Regions from separate parts of the Lysinibacillus sp. FSL W8-0992 genome, predicted to be linked through region 3. Evidence: riboswitches for the same ligand, from Rfam matches in the RefSeq annotation. Region 3 holds a riboswitch; each other region holds the start of a gene.
What was found. Region 3 has a riboswitch for cobalamin ahead of NSQ74_RS13435 (energy-coupling factor ABC transporter permease). Riboswitches for the same ligand answer to the same signal wherever they lie in the genome.
Positions count from the first base shown of each region.

Region 1: another riboswitch for cobalamin. It lies ahead of NSQ74_RS15220 (ABC transporter substrate-binding protein); the one in region 3 lies ahead of NSQ74_RS13435 (energy-coupling factor ABC transporter permease).
Region 2: another riboswitch for cobalamin. It lies ahead of metE (5-methyltetrahydropteroyltriglutamate--homocysteine S-methyltransferase); the one in region 3 lies ahead of NSQ74_RS13435 (energy-coupling factor ABC transporter permease).

Region 1 is NZ_JBBOZQ010000001.1:3,010,647-3,017,649, forward strand. It holds gene NSQ74_RS15215 (translation factor GTPase family protein) at 1-1,060, opposite strand, end outside; cobalamin riboswitch at 1,241-1,428, shown strand; gene NSQ74_RS15220 (ABC transporter substrate-binding protein) at 1,680-2,675, shown strand; gene NSQ74_RS15225 (precorrin-3B methylase) at 2,732-3,403, shown strand; gene NSQ74_RS15230 (DUF2243 domain-containing protein) at 3,645-4,139, shown strand; gene NSQ74_RS15235 (cytochrome c oxidase assembly protein) at 4,129-4,965, shown strand; gene NSQ74_RS15240 (PhzF family phenazine biosynthesis protein) at 5,138-5,995, shown strand; gene NSQ74_RS15245 (hypothetical protein) at 6,563-7,003, shown strand, end outside.
Region 2 is NZ_JBBOZQ010000001.1:3,221,512-3,228,514, reverse strand. It holds gene NSQ74_RS16265 (UDP-N-acetylmuramoyl-tripeptide--D-alanyl-D-alanine ligase) at 1-682, shown strand, start outside; gene NSQ74_RS16260 (C40 family peptidase) at 878-1,810, opposite strand; gene NSQ74_RS16255 (VOC family protein) at 2,252-2,614, opposite strand; cobalamin riboswitch at 2,825-3,003, shown strand; gene metE (5-methyltetrahydropteroyltriglutamate--homocysteine S-methyltransferase) at 3,189-5,483, shown strand; gene NSQ74_RS16245 (hypothetical protein) at 5,840-5,989, shown strand; gene NSQ74_RS16240 (alpha/beta hydrolase) at 6,591-7,003, shown strand, end outside.
Region 3 is NZ_JBBOZQ010000001.1:2,693,439-2,700,441, reverse strand. It holds gene NSQ74_RS13450 (sirohydrochlorin chelatase) at 1-202, opposite strand, end outside; gene cobJ (precorrin-3B C(17)-methyltransferase) at 217-1,893, opposite strand; gene NSQ74_RS13440 ((2Fe-2S) ferredoxin domain-containing protein) at 1,897-2,268, opposite strand; cobalamin riboswitch at 2,407-2,586, opposite strand; cobalamin riboswitch at 2,842-3,025, shown strand; gene NSQ74_RS13435 (energy-coupling factor ABC transporter permease) at 3,167-3,913, shown strand; gene NSQ74_RS13430 (energy-coupling factor ABC transporter substrate-binding protein) at 3,915-4,187, shown strand; gene cbiQ (cobalt ECF transporter T component CbiQ) at 4,192-4,965, shown strand; gene NSQ74_RS13420 (energy-coupling factor ABC transporter ATP-binding protein) at 4,962-5,798, shown strand; gene NSQ74_RS13415 (S8 family peptidase) at 5,929-7,003, shown strand, end outside.

The DNA.
Region 1 (7,003 bases), 320 kb from region 3:
GTAAACGGAATACTTGTAAAACTTCTTTTATATGCTGTTGTCCATCATACTGTACTTTAGCTTGTAACGTAGGCACAAGCTCATATGGCTGAGGAGGTATTGTACTACCTAAAATATCACCGACTTTTGCTAGACTAAGCCCTTTAACCGCGAAAATTTCTCCTGCTTGCACTTCTTGTGTTGTGTCAAAACGGCTACCATTATATAAACGAATTTCAGTTATTTTTTCAGTCACATCACCAAATGTAAAGTCTTGGCGTGTATGTAAAGTTCCTTGCAATGCTTTGATAAACGTTAACCGTTGAGTTCCATCATGGCGGATTTTAAATACCTCACCTTGAAATGGTGCTTGATGGTCGAATCGAGTCTCCGTAAGTAGAGGGAGCTGTGATAAAAATTCTTTTATTCCAATATCCTTTAATGCCGCACCAGTAAAGCAAGGAAATGCTTGCTCTTGTTTAATCAACTTTTGCAACTGTAATAGGCATGTTTGTGCATCGAGAGTTTCTGTCAAATAGGCATCGAGTAGTTGTTCATCACGTTCAGCTAGCCATTCAGCAATGTGGCTCTGGACATAATCTGTACGCAATGGGTCTTCTATTAAAAGTACGTCCTTCGAACATTCCTTTCGAAGCTGCTTCATAACGGCATCTACATCAGCGCCTTCACGATCTATCTTATTAATAAAGAAGAAGGTTGGGACGTTGTATTGACGTAGCAATTGCCACACGGTTTCAGTATGTCCTTGTACACCCTCTACAGCGCTTACGATAATAATGGCGTAATCCATTACACGAATTGCGCGTTCCATCTCTGGTGAAAAGTCGACATGCCCAGGTGTATCAATTAGTGTGTATGTATCATCCCCAATTTGCATCCGTCCTTGTTCGGCAAAAATGGTAATACCACGAGCTTGTTCGATAGTATGATTATCTAAAAAAGTATCTTGGTGATCGACTCTTCCACGCGTTTGAATACTGTTCGTATGGAATAGTAGTTGTTCACAAAAGGTTGTCTTTCCTGCATCGACATGTGCGAGCACACCAATCGTTTTATACATAAAAAATCCTCATTTCTATTTTTCCTATATTCCTATTGTAACAGATAGTGCTAAAAAACATTTCGAGTAGAATAGTTCTCGTTTATGTTTGAATAGTAGTCAATTATTCATAATTATTAGTTATGGATTTTTTTGTGTGATTGAAAACAAAAATTACTTCTGCTAGGCTATTTTTATAACTTAATACTTCTATATATTGGTGCAAATGGTTTCTATCATTTGCTTAAAAGGGAAATCGGTGTAAATCCGATGCTGTCCCGCAACTGTAAATGGGGAGTTTATACAACACAGTCACTGTAGTTTAACTATGGGAAGACGTATAAACGTTGAACCTAAGCCAGGATACCTGCCAATATATATTATTTTACTTAACACCACGAGGATGGGAATAGTGATTGGTTGAATAACCATTGTTTTTTCACTATGCCGCCCTCTTGGAAACAAGAGGGTTTTTTGTGTCCATTTTGAAGTACAGTAGTTTAAGCAGGAACCGTAGCAAACAGCAATTCATGCTTTTACCAGGAAATGAAGCGTCAAGAAGTGCTCGTAATCAGTAGCAAAGAAGTCATTGATTTCTTACTATAAAGATGAAAAATTACAAACTAAAGGAGAAACAAACATGAACAAATGGAAAGGCATGTGGCTAGTTCTTGCGATGGCACTATTGAGCATTTTAGGCGCTTGTAGTGCAAAAGATGATTCAGAATCAGCTGCACAAAGTGAAAACATTGAACCAGCACAAGCAGAGGCAAAAGAAGTAACAATTGATAATAACGATACGACACAAGTTTATACAGAAGCTCCTAAAAAGGCGATTAGCTTAAATCAGCACGTTACAGAAATAATGCTAGCATTAGGTTTAGAAGATTCAATGGTTGGTACTGCTTATTTAGATGATAAAATTTATGAACCTTTACAAGCAGCTTACGATAAAGTACCAGTGATAGCGGAGCAGTATCCGACAAAAGAACAAGTAATTGATAGTGAAGCGGATTTTTTATACGCTGGGTGGAAAAGTGGCTTTAGCGAAAAGGGTGTTGGTACACCAGAAGAGTTAGAAGCACTTGGTATTCACACATATTTACATACTTCTTCAAGTATTACAAAACCAACGTTAGAGGATATATTTACGGATATCCGTAATATTGCAAAAATCTTCCGTGTTGAAGACCGCGGAGAGGCATTAATTGAACAGATGACAAAGGATGTTGATGCTGTTCGCGCAAAGTTACCACAAGGTGAAGAAGAATTACGTGTTCTAGTTTTCGATAGTGGGGACAAGGAAGTCTTTACAGCGGCACAAAACTTTATGGATGAACTTGTCACAGTTGCTGGTGGTAAAAACATTTTTGGCGATGTTGAATCGGGCTGGACAACGGTATCAAAAGAAGAAACAGTTGAACGTAACCCTGAAGTCATTGTCGTAATTGATTATGGTTCCCAAACAGCAGAAGACAAAATTAAATTCCTAAAAAGTGATCCGGCATTAAAAGAAACAGATGCTGTGAAAAATGAACGCTTTGTCATTTTACCACTTTCAGCAGCTTCTGAAGGGGTTCGTGCTGCAGAGGCTATTGAAATTTTAGCAAAAGGTTTTTATCCTGAAAACTTTTAAATAACAATCGAAAGAGCTAGCTACTTGCTAGCTCTTTTTCATAAGGAGAACAAACAATGAATGCCTTTCGTTCAAATACACCAGATCGAACATTTGAAAAACTAAATACAAATGGAAATTTTACACGCCTTGCAGTAAGTCCAGGTATTATCAATAAGCATTATACACCAGCTCAATTTCAAAAAATTGCTGAGGTTGTAGGTGAAAGCGGCGCAATTAAATACTCGGCTTCCTATAGTATCCTTTTGTCCGTCCCAACTATAAACGTGAAGGAAATTATCAATGAGCTTCAAGAAGCAGGCTTATATATAGCAAAGCAAGGTCCTATCGTTGCGATAAAAGCATGTGATTTTTGTGATGGAGATAAAATGGAGGCTGCCGAAATAACCGAACACCTATACGAAGCATTACATGAGGAAACTGTGCCTTCTAGACTACGGTTAAATATTAATGGCTGTGCATCGGCTTGCTATAATGCTGTATATGATGATATTGGGCTTGTTTATCAAAAGGATAGCTTCGATGTTTACTTAGGTGCCGTGCCGATGGGGGCTAATGCAAAGGCGGGTACACTATTTGCTAAAAGAGTTTCAGTACAAAAAATAGAAAGCTTTCTACAACAAATTATCAGGCATTATCAGAAACACGCTCGCCCAAATGAACCTTTCCATAAATTTTATCGTAGAACAAATAGCGCTGAATTTTGGCAAGCATTAAAGAAAGTGTGATTCTCCTTCATTGATTTCTGCCTTTGGAGTCGTGTCGTTTTAAACAACTAATTAAAAGTAAAGAGCTGGCTTGAGCTAGCTCTTTTTTAATGGAAACAATAGATGACTAGGTAGGGGTATAGATGTTAAAAATAATATCTTTAAAGAAGAAGTTTTAGCATGATACGCTAGGTGAAGTTGGGTTAAAATATTAAAAATTAGGGAATGATAAGGACGAAAAACTAAATGTAGGGGGGATGGAATGACCATCATAAACAATCATAACAGTACACAAGTTTATGTAAGCCGGAATTTATTGTCAGGGTTTCTATTTGGGATAGGCCTAGTAGCTTTTATAGATGAGACTATTTTTCATCAATTATTTCGCTGGCATCATTTTTATGATAAGTCTACAACGGATATTGGCTTAATTTCTGATGGGATATTCCATGCAATTAGTTGGTTTGCTACTATTGCAGGATTATTTTTACTTGCAGATATTCGTCGTAAAAGTGGGTTTTGGTTGAAGAGATGGGTTGGTGGCATGTTACTAGGTGCAGGAGGTTTCCAATTATATGATGGCATCATTCAACATAAGCTAATGCGAATACACCAGATTAGGTATGTAGAAAATGTTATCGTATACGATGTAATTTGGAATGTACTTGCTGCAATTATTCTCATAATCGGACTTTATCTTGCTGTTCGTACTAGCAATAAAAATCTTCAAGTAGAGGCTACCACTAATGAACGCTGACCATCACCAAATATTAGAGGGTGGTCCTAGTCAGGATGGTTTTGGAATCATTCATCCTCAACTAGTTTTTTTAATTTTGTTTATTACCATATTAATTTTGTATATTAGTGCTACTGTAATTACAAATCGTAATTATAAAACATGGCCATTTTATCGTATAGTAAGTTTTGTTTTTGGAATTTTATTGGCGATTAGTGCTGTTGTAGGTCCTTTAGCCAATCGTGCTTCTATAGATTTTACAGCACACATGTTTAGCCATTTACTTTTGGGTATGCTAGCACCGTTATTCATTGTACTTGCAGCGCCTATGACATTAATACTTAGAACTTTAAGCACCCCATTAGCTCGGGGGCTTTCAAGAATTTTAAGAAGTTGGCTAGCACGTATACTTATTCATCCACTAGTCACTAGCTTTCTAAATATAGGTGGACTTTGGATATTGTACACTACTAACCTATATACATTAATGCACGACAATAGTCTAATACATGTAATTTTCCATTTACATGTATTCATTGCAGGCTATTTGTTTACTGTTTCTATCATTTATTTTGATCCTGTATATCATAGGAAATCCTTTATTTACAGAGCAATAGTTTTAATTATTGCATTAGCAGGACATGGAATATTATCGAAGTATATTTATGCTCATCCTCCTAAAGGTGTTCCGATAGAACAAGCAGAAATCGGAAGTATGGTTATGTACTATGGTGGAGATATAATTGATGCCATAATAATTTTTACACTTTGCTTGCAATGGTATAAGGCAGCAAGACCACGAGACCGTGAACTGCAAACAACTAAGGGAACATTAAAAATTAATTAAAGAAAGAGTGACACATATAGAGTCACGCTCAGACTGTAAACAAACTATTTTTGGCGAGGTCAGATGCTAAAAAATAGTTTGTTTCTTGCTTTATAGCGAATTTTTCCAACAACATTTATACATCGTGTTTTCTATGCTACAATTTCCTATAAGTGTGGAAGGAAGGTGTTTTATGAAAATATCCGTTTATGTTGCAAGCGCATTTAGCAAGGATCATAAAGGTGGAAATAAAGCAGGAGTAGTATTTATGGAGAATACATTGACCACTACTCAAAAAATGGCAATAGCCAAACAACTGGGCTATGCGGAAACTGCATTTATAGCAGAATCTGAAATTGCGGATTATAAAATTGAGTATTTTACACCAAAAGAAGAAGTTGATTTATGTGGTCATGCCACAATTGGCTCTTTCGCGATTCTGATGCATTTAAATAAACTTTTCAAGAATCGCTATACGATTGAAACAAACAGCGGTGTTCTTGCTATAACTATAAAAGATGACATGATATTTATGGAACAAAACAAACCGATATTCTATGATGTTGTATCTCCAAACGAGTTCATCGACTGTTTTGACATTCAAGCTATAGACAATAAATACCCAATTCAAATTGTCTCCACGGGCTTAAAAGATATTTTAATTCCTATAAAAAGCGAAACACAATTACATGCACTGCAACCTAATTTTGAAAAAATTAAAGAAATTAGCAAGTATTATAATGTTGTCGGGATGCATCTGTTTACTTTTAATGACAATCGAATTATATGCAGAAATTTTGCTCCACTATACGACATCAATGAAGAAGCAGCGACTGGAACTTCCAACGGTGCATTAGCTTGCTACCTTTATGAACATCACTACTTGCAAAAAGAAGTCTATGTATTTGAACAAGGTTATGTTTTACACTCGCCTTCAGAAATATTAGTTAAATTAGAAACCAATAGCAAGAATGATATAGAAAAAGTTTATGTTGGCGGCAAAGGCTATTACTGTGAAACTAAGTGTTTAAATGTAGAAAATATTGAGTGAAAAAATAACGAATAAAAAGGTTGAGAAAATAATTTCTCAACCTCAGTCTGTAGACAAAGTATCTGATTATTCGATACTTTGTCTTTTTCTTGGTAAAACGGAGGAGATATTGATAAGTATGTTGATGTCTATTTTATCTATGAATTAGTAGTGTATAGTCACTCTTTTTAGCTTAGCTTTTGAATAAAACAACTTTTAAGTTATTGAATTCAAGATGGTCACGCGGTACGCGAAAATCCTTTGGTAAACCGTATTCCTTTTTTATATTAGTATATATTAACTGACTAATAACCTTACGCAAAAAATCGGTTATTATATTGCGAATTTTCAGTTCGTTTAATAAAATAAAAATATAAACGACGGGTTAAATACTATCATAATGGTTCATTACCATAACTTAGGGTTGTCCTCCATTTCCGCTGGGCGTTTTCATGAGCATCCAGATTTCACTCCAACAGCTAACAATCTAAAATCCAATTTCTTTTTTATAAAATGTTATTCTAGCCTTTTGATGAGCCATAATAATGGTATTTTACCTAATAAAATATCGAAAGGAGCTAAGATTAGATGAAAAAAATAGGTTCGACTTTTGTTGCAATGTCAGTTTTAGTTTCTTCACTCTTCTTTGGGGGAGGTACAAAAGTTTTTGCAACGACAGGAGAAGAGTCATCTTTGACAGATAAAGAACTTTTAAATGCTGGTGAACAGTTAGAATCTTATATTTATTATGAGGACGGAAAACCGTTTGTTAATATTGAAAAAGTAAAATTAGATGGCTTAGCAGAGGAATATATTGAAATTAGTTTGATGGTGAATCGCATTAGTAAGAGTTATGCTAACTATCAAGCAAACACTACAATGAGTACTAGAAAAGGGTTACCTATTTGGGGGAATTGGTGTGGCCCTGGACATGGTTCTGGCCCTCCACAAGATGTATTAGATAGGGGTTGTCAAATGCATGATATGTGCTATGAAGATAAAGGGTATTTTAGCTGTTCATGTGATTGG
Region 2 (7,003 bases), 530 kb from region 3:
GCATAAGTTTAAAGGGAAAATTATTACTATTGGCGTTCAGCAACATGCAGATTACAAAGCTTCTAACATTGAATTTACGAACAACGGCATGAAATTTATCCTGCAAGTATCTAATGAAAAGTATACTATCTTTGTACCTGGTTACGGAGAACATCAAGTGTATAATGCGCTAGCGGCTATCGCAGCTATAAAGGAGATGGGAGTGTCTATCCAAACTGCAATCTCGCGTTTAAAAACATTTAAACCGATGGCAAGGCACCTGGAATTTTCAACTGGTCTCGGTGAAAGTACCATTATAGATGATACATGGACGAATAACCCAACATCGGTTGAAGCTGCTTTAAAGGTTTTAGATACGATAGGAAAAGATAAAAAAATAATCCTTATATTAGGTGATATAAAGCGATTGGGTCTTTTCGAAGAAAAGTATCATCGTGAGATTGGTTCTATGGTGGCACAGAGAGATGTTCAAATGCTTATTACGATTGGAAAAAGAGCTGAAGATATAGCAGCTCAAGCAAAAAAAGATGGAACAACTGCGGAAGTTCATATATTTAAAGATGTCACAGGTGTACTAGAAATACTTAAACCAAAACTTGATAAAGATACTATTGTATTAATAAAGGGCCCTATGTCTAGTCGATCCATGATTGAATTTGCTAATCAATTAAAGGAAAAATAGCCTTTTGTAAGGCCGTACTAGCGACTACTCATAAGTAGTTACTTATGCGAAAGAATCCTTATGTTGTAAGGTTCCGCTTATTATATCAAAAACATAGCATACAAAGCGTGGTAATTACACTGCTTGTATGCTATGTTTTATTATTTTTATAGAGTGAAGATAATACGTCGTGCTGTCAAATAGCAGCTGATTATCTTAAAATACGCGTTTTGCTGTTAAATAATGCTCTTTATAGTAATCAACAAAGAGTACTCTAGTAGTAACACCACTTGAAGTTGGAACGATGATACGCTGATCTCCAGCATAGATACCTACAAGGGAAGGGTTTTTTGACCCTTTTACACTATTAAAGAACACTAAGTCGCCCTTTTTTAAATTGGCACGTGATACCGTAGTTCCTTTAGCCATTTGTTCTTTTAGAGTTGTTGCGCCAAGTTTTACACCGCTCTTACGATAAACATATTCAACGAAACCAGGGGCTGTAAATTGTAAGCTTTGTTCTTTATTTAATGAGCTTATTGTTACTTTATTTTTATAAGTAAATGCATTTTCAACAACTGTATCGCCTTTCGTCGCAGGGTTAGCCGATAGTAATGTTGGTAATACTCTTCGTGCAGATACGTAGTTGTCAGTATAATAAGGCTTACTACTCATATCCGAAATGACGATATTTTGCTTGGAATCAGCCATATGAATAATTTTGTTATTTCCAATGTACATACCTACATGATCGGGGTCTGTGCCCGTTTTTTTACTTTTAAAGAATACTAAGTCGCCTTTTTGCAATTGGCTTTTAGGAACAAATGTCCCTTGCTGGATCATATAATTTTCATTATAAGTCCCAATATCTACTCCATTCTGTTCAAAAATATACATAATAAATGAAGCACAAGAAAACTTGTAAGGATATGTAGACTTGTAAACTGAATTACTATATGTAGCCTTACCAATTAAACTTTTTCCTGTTTGAATAAGTTGTTCAGCCTTTGCTGCGACAGCTTTGTCATTATGTTGTGCATTTGTCGTTGCAGCCTCAACTTTGATTGGTTCAATGGATGCTTGAACGATTCCGAATGAGCTAAATCCAATCGATAATGCTAGTGTAGTTTTTAAAAATTGTTTTTTCATGCTGTTTTTACCTCCTGTAAGCGAGCAGTAAATTCATATCTGTTTGCTTGCTGTTGCAATAATCGTAGCATGAAAAAGTAGGGGTTCTGTGAGGTAAATGTTTCCACAGGGAGCCGCACTTTATGTAAAAACCTTGATATATAAGGCTTTACCGCTTGAATTTACAGTTTCATTACAAATGTTTCAGTTTGATAAATAGTGCATACAAAAAACGCTAGCAACTATGCATTGTTACTCATAGAAACAATGCTAGGCAATGTGCTAATAGAGAAATAAAATAAGGGTAAAGAATGATATAAAAATAACTTTATGAGTCGAAGAGTACTTATAAAAGCACGTAGGTATAGGAATTTTTTTCGATGGCAGAGAATTTAAACAAAGAGGTTCAACACTTTAAACTGTAAATAAAAAAGCTGCCATTGAAGGCTGCTTTTTGAAAATTTAAATCGGCTGAATAATTTCTACTCGATTACCAAAAGGGTCTCTAAATTCAAAGCGCTCATAATTAGGAATTGGAACAGAATCAAGGATTTCGATATGATGCTCTGTTAATACTTTTTTCCAATATGCTACATCCTCTACTTGATAGGCAATATGCGCTTTCGTTGTTAGTCGATCAAAGCCGTCTTCTGTGCCAACATGTACTTCGTGATGACCAACTTGTAGCCAAAATCCACCACGCCCTTTAAGAGATTGTGGTTTCTCTATTTCTTTGAGCCCTAACACATGGCAATAAAAAACTTTCCCTTGCTCCTCGGTACCTTTTGGAATCGTTAATTGTACGTGATGTAATCCGACAATCATAGTAATCCTCCTCACTCATTCTTCATATAACTATATATTTTTACAAATTACTTAAAATACCTTTTCTGATTAGTAGATTGTTTTATTATTATGTCGTCAATTAGTCCATTTGAAAATTACTCAAAGTGTAACTTTGTACAGAAAAACTACTATATCTTCACAAAAGTTATACTTTTCAGAAAAATATATGTTATAGTAGGAAACATAATTGAATATTGTGTAAGAGTTGGTGCCAAATGAAAGTTTGGCTTAAAAGGGAAGTCGGTGTAAATCCGACGCTGTCCCGCAACTGTAAATCGGAGCAAATCACATATGCCACTTGGGAACTGGGAAGGCTGTGAGGCGTGTTGATGAGAAGCCAGGAGACCTGCCAATGTCTAGTACACACCAAATAACCTACGTGGAAATAGGTGGTGAGATGTGACCGAATCGGCACTGTGCGACTAACGAATATATACGATAATTAATATATTATCGTATCGCCTCGTCATAGCTAATTTAGATAGACAATAACTACCATTTTCCTAAAAAGGAAGATGGTTTTTTTTATTTTAAACCAGAGGAGAGAAGGAATATGACGTATACAACGACTGTAATAGGCTACCCATACATAGGGGAAGACCGTGAATGGAAAAAGGCATTAGAGGCATTTTGGAGAAATGAACTTACAGAAGAAGATTTCTTACAAAAAATTAAAGAAATTCGTCTTGCACGTATCGACAAGCAGCTTCATAGCGGTATAGATATTGTCACAGTTGGGGATTTCACACTGTATGACAGAATGCTTGATACAGCGATGATGTTTGGCTTAGTGCCAAAGCGTTTCGGCTGGCAAGGTGGAAAGATTGACTTACAAACGTATTACGCGGTAGCACGTGGAAATAAAGAAGCTGTTGCGAGTGAAATGACAAAATGGTTTAATACAAATTATCATTACATTGTCCCTGAATATGAAGGTCAAGCTCTGCAACTAACAGACAATAAAATACTTGCAGATTTCCTTGAGGTTAAAGAAGTATATGGCATTACTGCAAAGCCAACGCTAATTGGGCCATATACATTTTGCAAGCTAACAAAAGGTTACGATAAAGTAACACAAGTTGCGTTTATTTTAGCACTACTACCACTGTATGCGCAGATTATTCAAGAGCTAGTAACAGCCGGTGCTGACTGGATTCAATTAGAGGAGCCTGCATTAGTCACATCATTAGATGAGGCAGAGGTAAAACTTGTGCAAGAAATATATACACAATTAGCAGCCGCTGTACCAGAGGCTAATATTATGTTACAAACCTATTTTGAATCGTTATCAGCTTATAACACACTAATTGAACTCCCTGTACAAGGATTTGGCTTAGATTTTGTTCATGGCTATACGAAAAATATGGAGGCGCTACGTCAATTTGGCTTTCCACATGATAAAGTATTGGCGGTAGGAATTGTTAATGGACGAGATATTTGGAGGGCAAATTTAGCAGAGGTAAGTACAACAGTTAGGGCAATTGAACAGCTGACTAGTGCACAAGAGCTGTGGGTTCAATCGTCATGTAGCTTACAGCATGTGCCAATTTCGACCGCACTTGAAACAAAATTAGAGCCTGTCTTAAAAAATGCGCTTGCATTTGCTGATGAAAAATTAGCAGAAATATCAGAGGTGGCTAAGTATTTAAAAGAAAAAAATCATACGTCCAATCATACTATCTCTGAGAGCATGAAGGCAATTGAAGCATTAAAAAAACACCCCGTACGAAATAATCAGGCTGTTCAACAAGAAATACAAACGGTGTCGACAGAGGATTTTGAACGTCAAAATGATTTTAATGCGCGTCAGATTATACAACAACGTTCACTGCAGCTACCACTATTTCCAACGACTACGATTGGTAGCTTCCCTCAATCTGATGAAGTGAAGCGCACACGTAATGCATGGCGTAAAAAACAGCTTTCAGATGAAGCATATGCTGAATTTGTCGCACAAGAAACGAAACGATGGATTGCCATTCAAGAAGATTTAGATATTGATGTACTCGTGCATGGTGAATTCGAGCGTACGGATATGGTGGAATACTTTGGTGAAAAGCTAACAGGCTTCGCTTTTACAGAAAAAGCTTGGGTCGTTTCGTACGGCTCTCGTTGTGTAAAACCACCGATTATTTACGGTGATGTTGCATGGGAAGCGCCGATGACAGTGAAAGAAACTGCCTATGCACAAAGTTTAACAAATCGATATGTGAAAGGGATGTTAACAGGTCCTGTTACGATTTTGAACTGGTCATTTGTACGTGACGATATCGCGCGAAAAGATGTGACCTATCAAATTGCACTTGCACTAAGGAAAGAGGTTGAAGCATTAGAAGCGGCTGGCATTTCTATTATTCAAGTCGATGAACCTGCATTGCGTGAAGGCTTGCCTTTACGCAAAGAACATTGGGGCGCATATTTAGATTGGACAGTGAATGCTTTTAAGCTCGCTACGGCAAGTGTAAAGGATGAAACACAAATTCATACACATATGTGTTACTGTGAGTTCAATGATTTTATTGAACCAATTAGTGCATTGGATGCCGACGTTATATCTATAGAGACGTCACGCAGTCATGGAGAGCTAATTGCATCACTGCAAATAAACCCATATAAAAAAGGGATTGGATTAGGTGTTTATGATATTCATAGTCCTCGTGTGCCGAGCGAACAAGAAATGTTAAGTATCATGCAAGATAGCCTACAAGTATTATCGACAAATCAATTTTGGATCAACCCAGATTGTGGTTTGAAAACGAGAAAAGAACCTGAAACAGTTGCAGCGCTCACTCATATGGTTGCTGCAGCCAAAACATTACGTCAACAAGTACAGCAATCCACCTATTGATTGTAAATAAAAAAATATAGGAATAGAAAACGTTGAGTTACTAAATCCCCTGAGAGACGAAAATTCTCAGGGGGTTTTGTCTGTATATAGGACAGGACGGTCTTGTTTAGAAAATTAATTAAAAGTAATCTTAGTAGGTTAACTGAAAATTTTAAAATGAATCAGCAAAATCAATGTTGTAAAGATAAGGATTATAAATGACCATTCGGCAATAAATCACTTTACGAAGTTTTGAATGTTTTTACGGATATATGCAAGGTTTATAGTACACTAATAAGGTTTACTTCAGTAAAATAAGGTATATTATATTTGGTGAATAGATTCTTCTTTAAGGATAAGAAAAGTAGGTGAACAAAGTGGGGAAATATCAATTGGATACTAAAGGTAAGGTAGCTGTGGCAAAGTATCATGAAAAAAACAAGCCTACCAAATTTGATAAAAAGCAGCAAATTGAAAAAATACGTGCAGAGTATTTAAAAAAGAAGCAAGATCAAACAGAAAAATAATAGAAATGAAAACATAGGGAGACTTAATCTATTTTAGGTAAACGGCGCTTGAAGTCTTTTCGAAAAAGGATTTAAGTTTTATTCTATAAACTAAAACCTATAGTAGGGATATCGTCAAAAAATGCGGATTTACAACATTCAGAAATATGTATAACCGTCGATAGTGCAACATCGTTCCAAATACAACGAAAGCATTGCTATGACTGACTTTTGGAGAATGTGCATAAAAACTTCTATAAACAAAGTAAAGCCACGAAACGTTGATATACAACATTCGTGGCTTTTTCATGTGCTCCAAACTTTCATCGGGGAACGTTATTTTGTATAGGTATTTCTGTAGATAATAAATAAAAATTAATCATATGTAATAAAGTCTGATAATTTGTAATAAAGTCCAATAATTAGTAAAAAAGGTGTGATACAATTACATTGACAAGATGGGTAATGAAACTTCAACTAATGGGCCATTGAATTGAATACCATCTACACAAGACCTTCGATCCAACAAAGACTTCAGATAAAGAAAACATGGTGATCTCAAATCATTTCGTGTTATGAAACAGGATGAAAACAATAAAAAGTTTAAAGGAGAGAAATAAAAATGAGTGTAGAAATTTATAATGGAGAACGTTCTGAAGAAAGTATTCAATTTGAAAAATGGATAACTTTGCAAGGTAATAAAAAAAGTTTTTCTAGTATTGAAAACACCGAAAATTTCCTTAAACAAAGGGGAACTGAAAATACTAAGCCCTATATTATTGGGGATGATGTTACATTTTTAAGTGATGTGCAGGAGCGAACATTCGAGGGCATGCAAGTCTTCACATTAAATGACCAAAAGTCCTCGAAACAAAAAGTTATTTTTTATATACACGGAGGTGCTTGGACGAGTCAACCTTTAAATTTACACTGGTTGTTCATGGATAATATGGCACAATCTTTAGATGCAAAAATTATTGCTCCTATTTATCCTAAAGTACCTCATTTTAACTATAAGGATACCTATCCGAAAAT
Region 3 (7,003 bases):
GGATTACATGTACCTCTGTAGCACCCTTCTTCACACAATTCGTTATACCATCTTCAATGTTTGGCGAGGCAAACTCTAAAAAACATGTTTCTACTAAAAAGCTTTCATCGATACGTGGCGTCATTTGCTCTATAAACGTTCGTACCTCGTCATTTCCTGCTGCTAAACGGCTACCATGGCCAACAAATAAAATTGCTTTCATCTTTTATCTCCTCACTAGTCGCCGCACGGAGCTGGCTCTACTTTTATTTTTGACGACATATCTTGATACGTAAAATGCAATATTTTTTTCAACCGTTTGAAGTACTTAAATAAGCGTTCATTTGGATGTGCATTTGCCTTATATTCCTCAATAATGTCTGTAATAAGCGGAATAAGCTGTTCTGGCTCTAGTCCCTCTACAACTGGCTGTGCTGCATGTGCAGTACGCCCTACTGGTTTCGCACCGATAAAAACATCAAATTTACTTTTCCGATAGACGATACCTATATCGTCAAATACTGCACGATAACACGCCATGCCACAGCCATTAAAGCCAATGTTCAGCGTTTTAGGCAACGACAACCCACCAAGTTTTGCTTGAATCTCCTCTGCATATGGAATTGAATCTGCCTTCTCGCCATAACAGAAGTCACAAGCCTTTAATGACAGCACATCCCCAATTGGTGCGAGTAAAAAGCCTACTTCTCTTAACTTTTCAGTAATAATTTCTGGCTCTGTCGTTGGAATTTTTAAATGAATTTGATGGTCAGGTGTATATTCCATCGTGCCTTCATCTCCCACAACTTCAGCTAACGTCATCATTTGCTGTGGAGTGAAAAATTTATTCGCTACCCCAGGACTAACAGCAAGTTCAAAAATCGACTCCATTTTTTGCTGAACTAACTTCGTTGTAGCCTTTGTGACAGTTGTTCCTTTCACCATGGCTAGTGCAGTTGCTGCCATTTCTAGAGATGATTTTTCTTGTACCGATACAGGCGCAGGTGCTATCGCAATACTACTTTTCAGACGTCCTGCATTTGGATCTGCAGCAAAGTCATGACTTGCAGTACCTGTTTCTTGGTTCATTGCCCACGGCTCATTTTCTTCTCTTAAACGCTGGTGTGGACGTAAAGGCTGTTTTTCTTCTCCAAGTGTATATTTGCGCTGATAGCCACGCGGTGTAATCATTTTATTGTCATAGAAAAATGTCGATGAATTTCCAATAATAACTGTAGTTAACATGCCGATATCATGCTCGAGCATCTCTGCTAAAGTCGTCATCGTTATTTCCTGACGATCACGGTAGGCACTTTTCACAAGTCCTACAGGTGTATCCGGTGATCGATATTCTAGTAAAATCCGTTGGGCTTCTACAATTTGACGTGTACGGCGACCACTTTTTGGGTTATATAACGCAATGACAAAATCGGCCATCGCCGCAGCTTCCACACGCTTTGCAATTAAATTCCAAGGTGTTAAATGATCGCTTAAACTAATCGTGCAAGAATCATGCATAATCGGTGCGCCTAGCAAACTTGCACACGAATTAATAGCAGAAATTCCTGGCACAATTTCGACTTCAACACCTGTTGCTTCCGTCCACCCAAGCTCAATTAGTACTTCATATACAAGTCCAGCCATCCCATATACGCCTGAGTCACCACTCGAAATAACAGAAACGATATTTCCAGCCTCCGCTTGACGTACCGCTTCTTGTGCTCGTGACACTTCTTCTGTCATACCAGTACTAACAATCGACTTCGCACTTACTAAATCTTGAATGAGCTCAACATACGTTTTATAACCGATAATAAATTCACTTTGTTGTAATGCCTCTACAGCACGTGTCGTAATATGCTTGAAATCTCCAGGTCCAAAGCCTACAACAAAAATCTTTCCTTTTTGCGCCATTTTTTACCCCTCTTTCACCTTGTCGATGCCTTTAATGGCTGTTGTTTGTGGGGTACGTTGCAACGTACCTTCTGTCAGTGTAAAAACATGCTCGCTGTGTAAAGAATCATGGTTTAAATCTTGTACAAGTGTTCTACCATGCTCAACTGTTGGTATACGATACCAATTTCCCTGTGGGTACGCGATCACAACACAAGCATCTTTACATCTGCCATTACAACGCGTTCTTGTCGTATGTATTTCCTTATCGAGTGCTAATTTCTCTATTTCGTCTCGTATTGCGAGCGTAATTTCCTCAGCTTCTTTTTTCATGCAACTACTACCATTACAAATAAAAAGATGGGTTTTCATGCCCTCTAAATTCCAAGTTGTCATTGCTTTTCTCCCCTCATTCTACTTTTAGGAAAAAGAAAAAACCTTTACTCGATATCGAAGAGTAAAGGTTTTATAGAAGCCAAAATAAAAACGAATATACACGTATCCGCTCTCGCTTCACTTCTCCCTCCGAAAAGTTTGCATATCATCAACTAAGCAGGTTTCCTGACTTAAGCTTCCTCTTACTTTCGCGCCTTCCCAAGTTTTCAGTGGCATTGCGATTTCATCAGCTATTACAGTAGCGGGGGCTGTATCGGATTTACACCGATTTCCCTATTATCTCGAAGTATATCGAGCACTTAATGATGGATTTATATTTAAATTTTGAAATGAAATGTTAATAAAACGAATATAAAACTGTTTCTATCATAGCCTATCATTTTTATACTTTTCAACATTTCTTTTTTATTTATTAGATTTTTAATAAAATTTCAACAAATATTTCATTAAAATTGATAGATTTTCTCTGACATTTATCTGAATTTTCTAGATTGTTATTTTATAAAAAATTTTTTACAAAAAAAAGGATAGCTTATGATTGGAAAAACATGTTACACTTCTTCGTGAAAACTCACAACTTCATCTTTTTTCGGTGCGAAGTGTATACATTTTGCTTAAAAGGGAAGCCGGTTCAAGTCCGGCGCGGTCCCGCCACTGTACTAGGGAATTTTATAGAAAATGTCACTGTCCATAGGACGGGAAGGCCTATAAAATGTTGAACTAAAGCCAGGAGACCTGCCGAGAAAATCGTGATCGTTTCAACCTACGAGGATAGGTGTGCGGCTTGGCAAATGACAGTTCTATTTGCTTTTTCAGCTATGCACTTTTTCCGAAACGGAGAAGTGCTTTTTTTATTGCGCACGCTACATTCGAAAATTACTGTTGAGGAGGAAAGGTTTTGAAATTTTCTTTTTGGAAACTTAGTTATTTCTTAGTGGCTCTTTTACTAGTACCAAAACGAGCGTTTGCCATGCATATCATGGAAGGATTTTTGCCGATTGAATGGGCGATTTTTTGGTGGGTTATTTCGATTCCATTTATTATTTTAGGATTACGTTCTATTCGAAAAACAATTGACGAAAATCCTGAAACGAAAATGATATTAGGCTTATCAGGTGCATTCGCATTCGTCTTATCGGCACTGAAAATTCCATCAGTAACAGGAAGTTGCTCACATCCTACTGGTGTTGGCCTTGGTACAGTTCTTTTCGGACCATTAGCCATGAGTGTGATTGGCACAATCGTTTTATTATTCCAATCATTACTTTTAGCGCATGGTGGTATTACCACTTTAGGTGCGAATGCTTTCTCTATGGCAATTGTAGGACCAATTATTGCGTATTATGTCTTTAAAGGTTCTCAAAAAATCGGTCTATCATTCTCTATTGCTGTCTTTTTTGCAGCGATGCTTGGGGACTTAGGTACATATGTTGTCACTTCAGTTCAATTAGCATTGGCTTTCCCTTCTGAAGTAGGAGGCTTTATGGCTTCATTCACAAAATTTGCAGGTATTTTTGCTTTAACACAAATCCCTCTAGCAATTAGTGAAGGAATTTTAACAGTTATCGTTATGAATTTCTTAAAAAAATACAATGTGAGCGAATTAAAGGCACTACGTGTTTTCTCAGCAAAGGAGGCACATTAGGATGAAGAAAAATTTACTGCTACTAGCTGTCGTTGTACTTTTAGCAATCATCCCTCTTTTCGTACAAAAAGGTGCAGAATTCGGTGGTGCAGACGGAGAAGCTGAAGCTGCAATCGGTGAAATTAATGCAGAATATGAACCATGGTTTGAGAGCTTATGGGAGCCACCAAGTGGTGAAATTGAAAGCTTATTATTCGTATTACAGGCTGCGATTGGTGCTGGCTTTATTGGCTATTTCGTAGGCTATATGCGCGGCAAGCATAAGGAAGGTTAAACGGATGTTACTCATTGATAAGTATGCTTATATGAATAAACTAGCGTCCGTTCATCCGTTAGAAAAAATGACGTTTTCCTTGGGGTTACTGCTATTGTCGCTTATCGTGAGAGATGAACTTATTTCACTCATTACATTTATTGTAATGAGTGCTTTTATCATTTTAGGCGCAAAAATCCCTTTCCAATACTATGCGAAATTACTGCTGTTACCAGGATTTTTTCTGCTATCCAGTTTACTATCTATTTTGATTTCAATTGCACCAAATTCAAGTAACCTCCCAGCACATTTCTGGGCATTTTCTCTTAGTAATTGGACCTTTTTCATCGGAAATGAAAGCATGATCACAGCACGGCAGCTATTGTTCTCTGTATTAGGCAGTATTAGCTGTTTATACTTTTTAATTTTAACGACATCGGTACAATCTATTTGTCACGTCTTACGTCAATGGCGTCTGCCTGCTTTATTTGTAGAATTAGTAGAGCTAACGTATCGATTTATTTTCATCTTTTTAAATAGCATGCAAAAAATTCATCTTGCTCAACAATCACGCCTTGGCTATCAATCACCTATGCAATGGCTACGGTCGATTTCCATGCTTATTGCAGCATTGTTTGCGGAAATGTTTCAACGTAGTCGTGAACTAAATAATGCGATGCAAGCACGTGGTGGCGAATCTGTTTATTGGCAAGACAATGTATGTTATAGCAAGAAAAACTGGTTTGGAATTGTTTTTATATTTTTATTCCTCGTAATATATGGAGGTTTTTTCTCATGACAGAGCTTTATTTTGATCTTAAACATTTATCATATGCCTATGCAGACGGTACCGAGGCACTTACAGATATTTCATTGCAAATTCCAAAGGGGAAAAAAATCGCCCTACTAGGTCATAATGGTGCTGGCAAATCAACACTATTTCAGCATCTAAATGGAATTTTAAAACCGACCGATGGCAGCATTACGTTTTGCAACGAAGCGCTTAGCTATTCTAGAAAAGCATTATCCGCATTACGTCAGCAGGTCGGCATCGTATTCCAAGATGCTGACAATCAACTTTTTTCAGGTACAGTAAAGCAAGATATCGCTTTCGGGCCATTAAATCTTGGCTGGTCTCATGAAAAAATCGAGGAAAAAATCGCCTGGGCAGTAGCACAAACAGAGGTTGAGTCATTACTTGATAAGCCCATACATTTTTTAAGCGTCGGACAGAAAAAACGTGTTGCCATGGCAGGTGTGCTGGCAATGGAACCTTCTGTATTACTATTAGATGAACCGACTGCTGGACTAGACAATTATTATGCTGCACAACTTTTACATTACTTAGCTAAATTAGAAAATGGGGAACGAACTTTTTTATTGGCAACCCATGATATCGCTTTGGCTTATGAATGGGCGGATCAAATAATTGTTATGGAGGCTGGGAAAGTCATTTACAATGGGGACCCGGTCGAATTGTTCTATCAAGAGAAGTTACTTGAACTAGCCCATCTTGAACGACCATGGGTTTTTGAAATAACCCTCGCCTTACAAAACAAAAAGTTATTTGACGTTGGCATGCCTATGCCTCGATCAAAAGAAGACTTACAAACACTTATCGAGCAGCTCTAAATTGTTTGGGTGCCAGGCACTCAAACAATTTTAAAACAATTGAAAAAAATTTATTGAGATATGAAACTTTTCTATTTTCCATCCGTTATAAATAGTGAAATGTCATATTTTACTGAAGGAGGAAAAACAATTGAAAAACTGGGTGATGAAATCAATCGCTGTCGTAGCATGTTCTGCACTAATGGTTCCTGCTGCTTCTGCCTTTGCTGAAGCACCACAGAACCCAGAATTGGTGACAAGTATGCTCGCTAGCAACAAAAGGCAAGCATTAAAGCAGTTCAACGATCAAACAGGAGGAAACGAATGGATTAGTGCCGATACTATTATCGTCAAACATTCGGGTCTTGCGAAGACCGTACATAGTAAAATTGGTTCAAAAGTAATTCGATCGATTCCTTCATTAGGTTACGAAGTAATCCAACTAAAAAAAGGCATAACATTAACAGAGGCTGTTTCGTATTATGCCAAGCAAAACGGAGTCAAAAGTGTATCTCCAAGCTACAAGTACCAGTCCTTTAATAATGCAGTCGATCCAAAGAAAAAGGATATGTATCATATAAATCTACTGCAAATTGATAAGGCTTTATCATTAGCAGGAAATCATGAGGTCAAAGTAGCAGTTATCGATTCTGGTGTAGATTATAAACATCCAGATTTGAAGTCTCAAGTGCTTCCACCTTATAATGCGGCAACGCCTGCCAATACCTCATTTTCTGATCCACACGGGACGCATGTAGCAGGCATTATTGCAGCTACTAAAGATAATGGGCTTGGTGGACATGGTATTTATCCATCAGCAAAGATTCTTCCAATAGATGTCTTTAACGGCAAACAAACTGCAAATGATTTCGTTATTGCACAAGGTATACTTTACGCTATTGAACAAAACGCTGACGTTATTAATATGAGTCTCGGTGGCTACGGAGAATCTCCACTAATGCAGGAAGCCGTTAAAAAAGCAATCGATAAAGGCATTACGATTGTAGCTGCTGCAGGTAATGATTCAACAGATCAATACTCCTTCCCCGCTTCTTTCGAAGGTGTCATTAGCGTTGGTTCTACAAATGAACGCAATAAACTATCAAGCTATTCCAACTATGGACCATCAGTGGACTTAGTTGCACCAGGAGAAGATATTTATAGTACCGTTTATGATCGAAAAAAGGGATCATCCTTCACAGCATTTAGCGGGACTTCTATGGCAT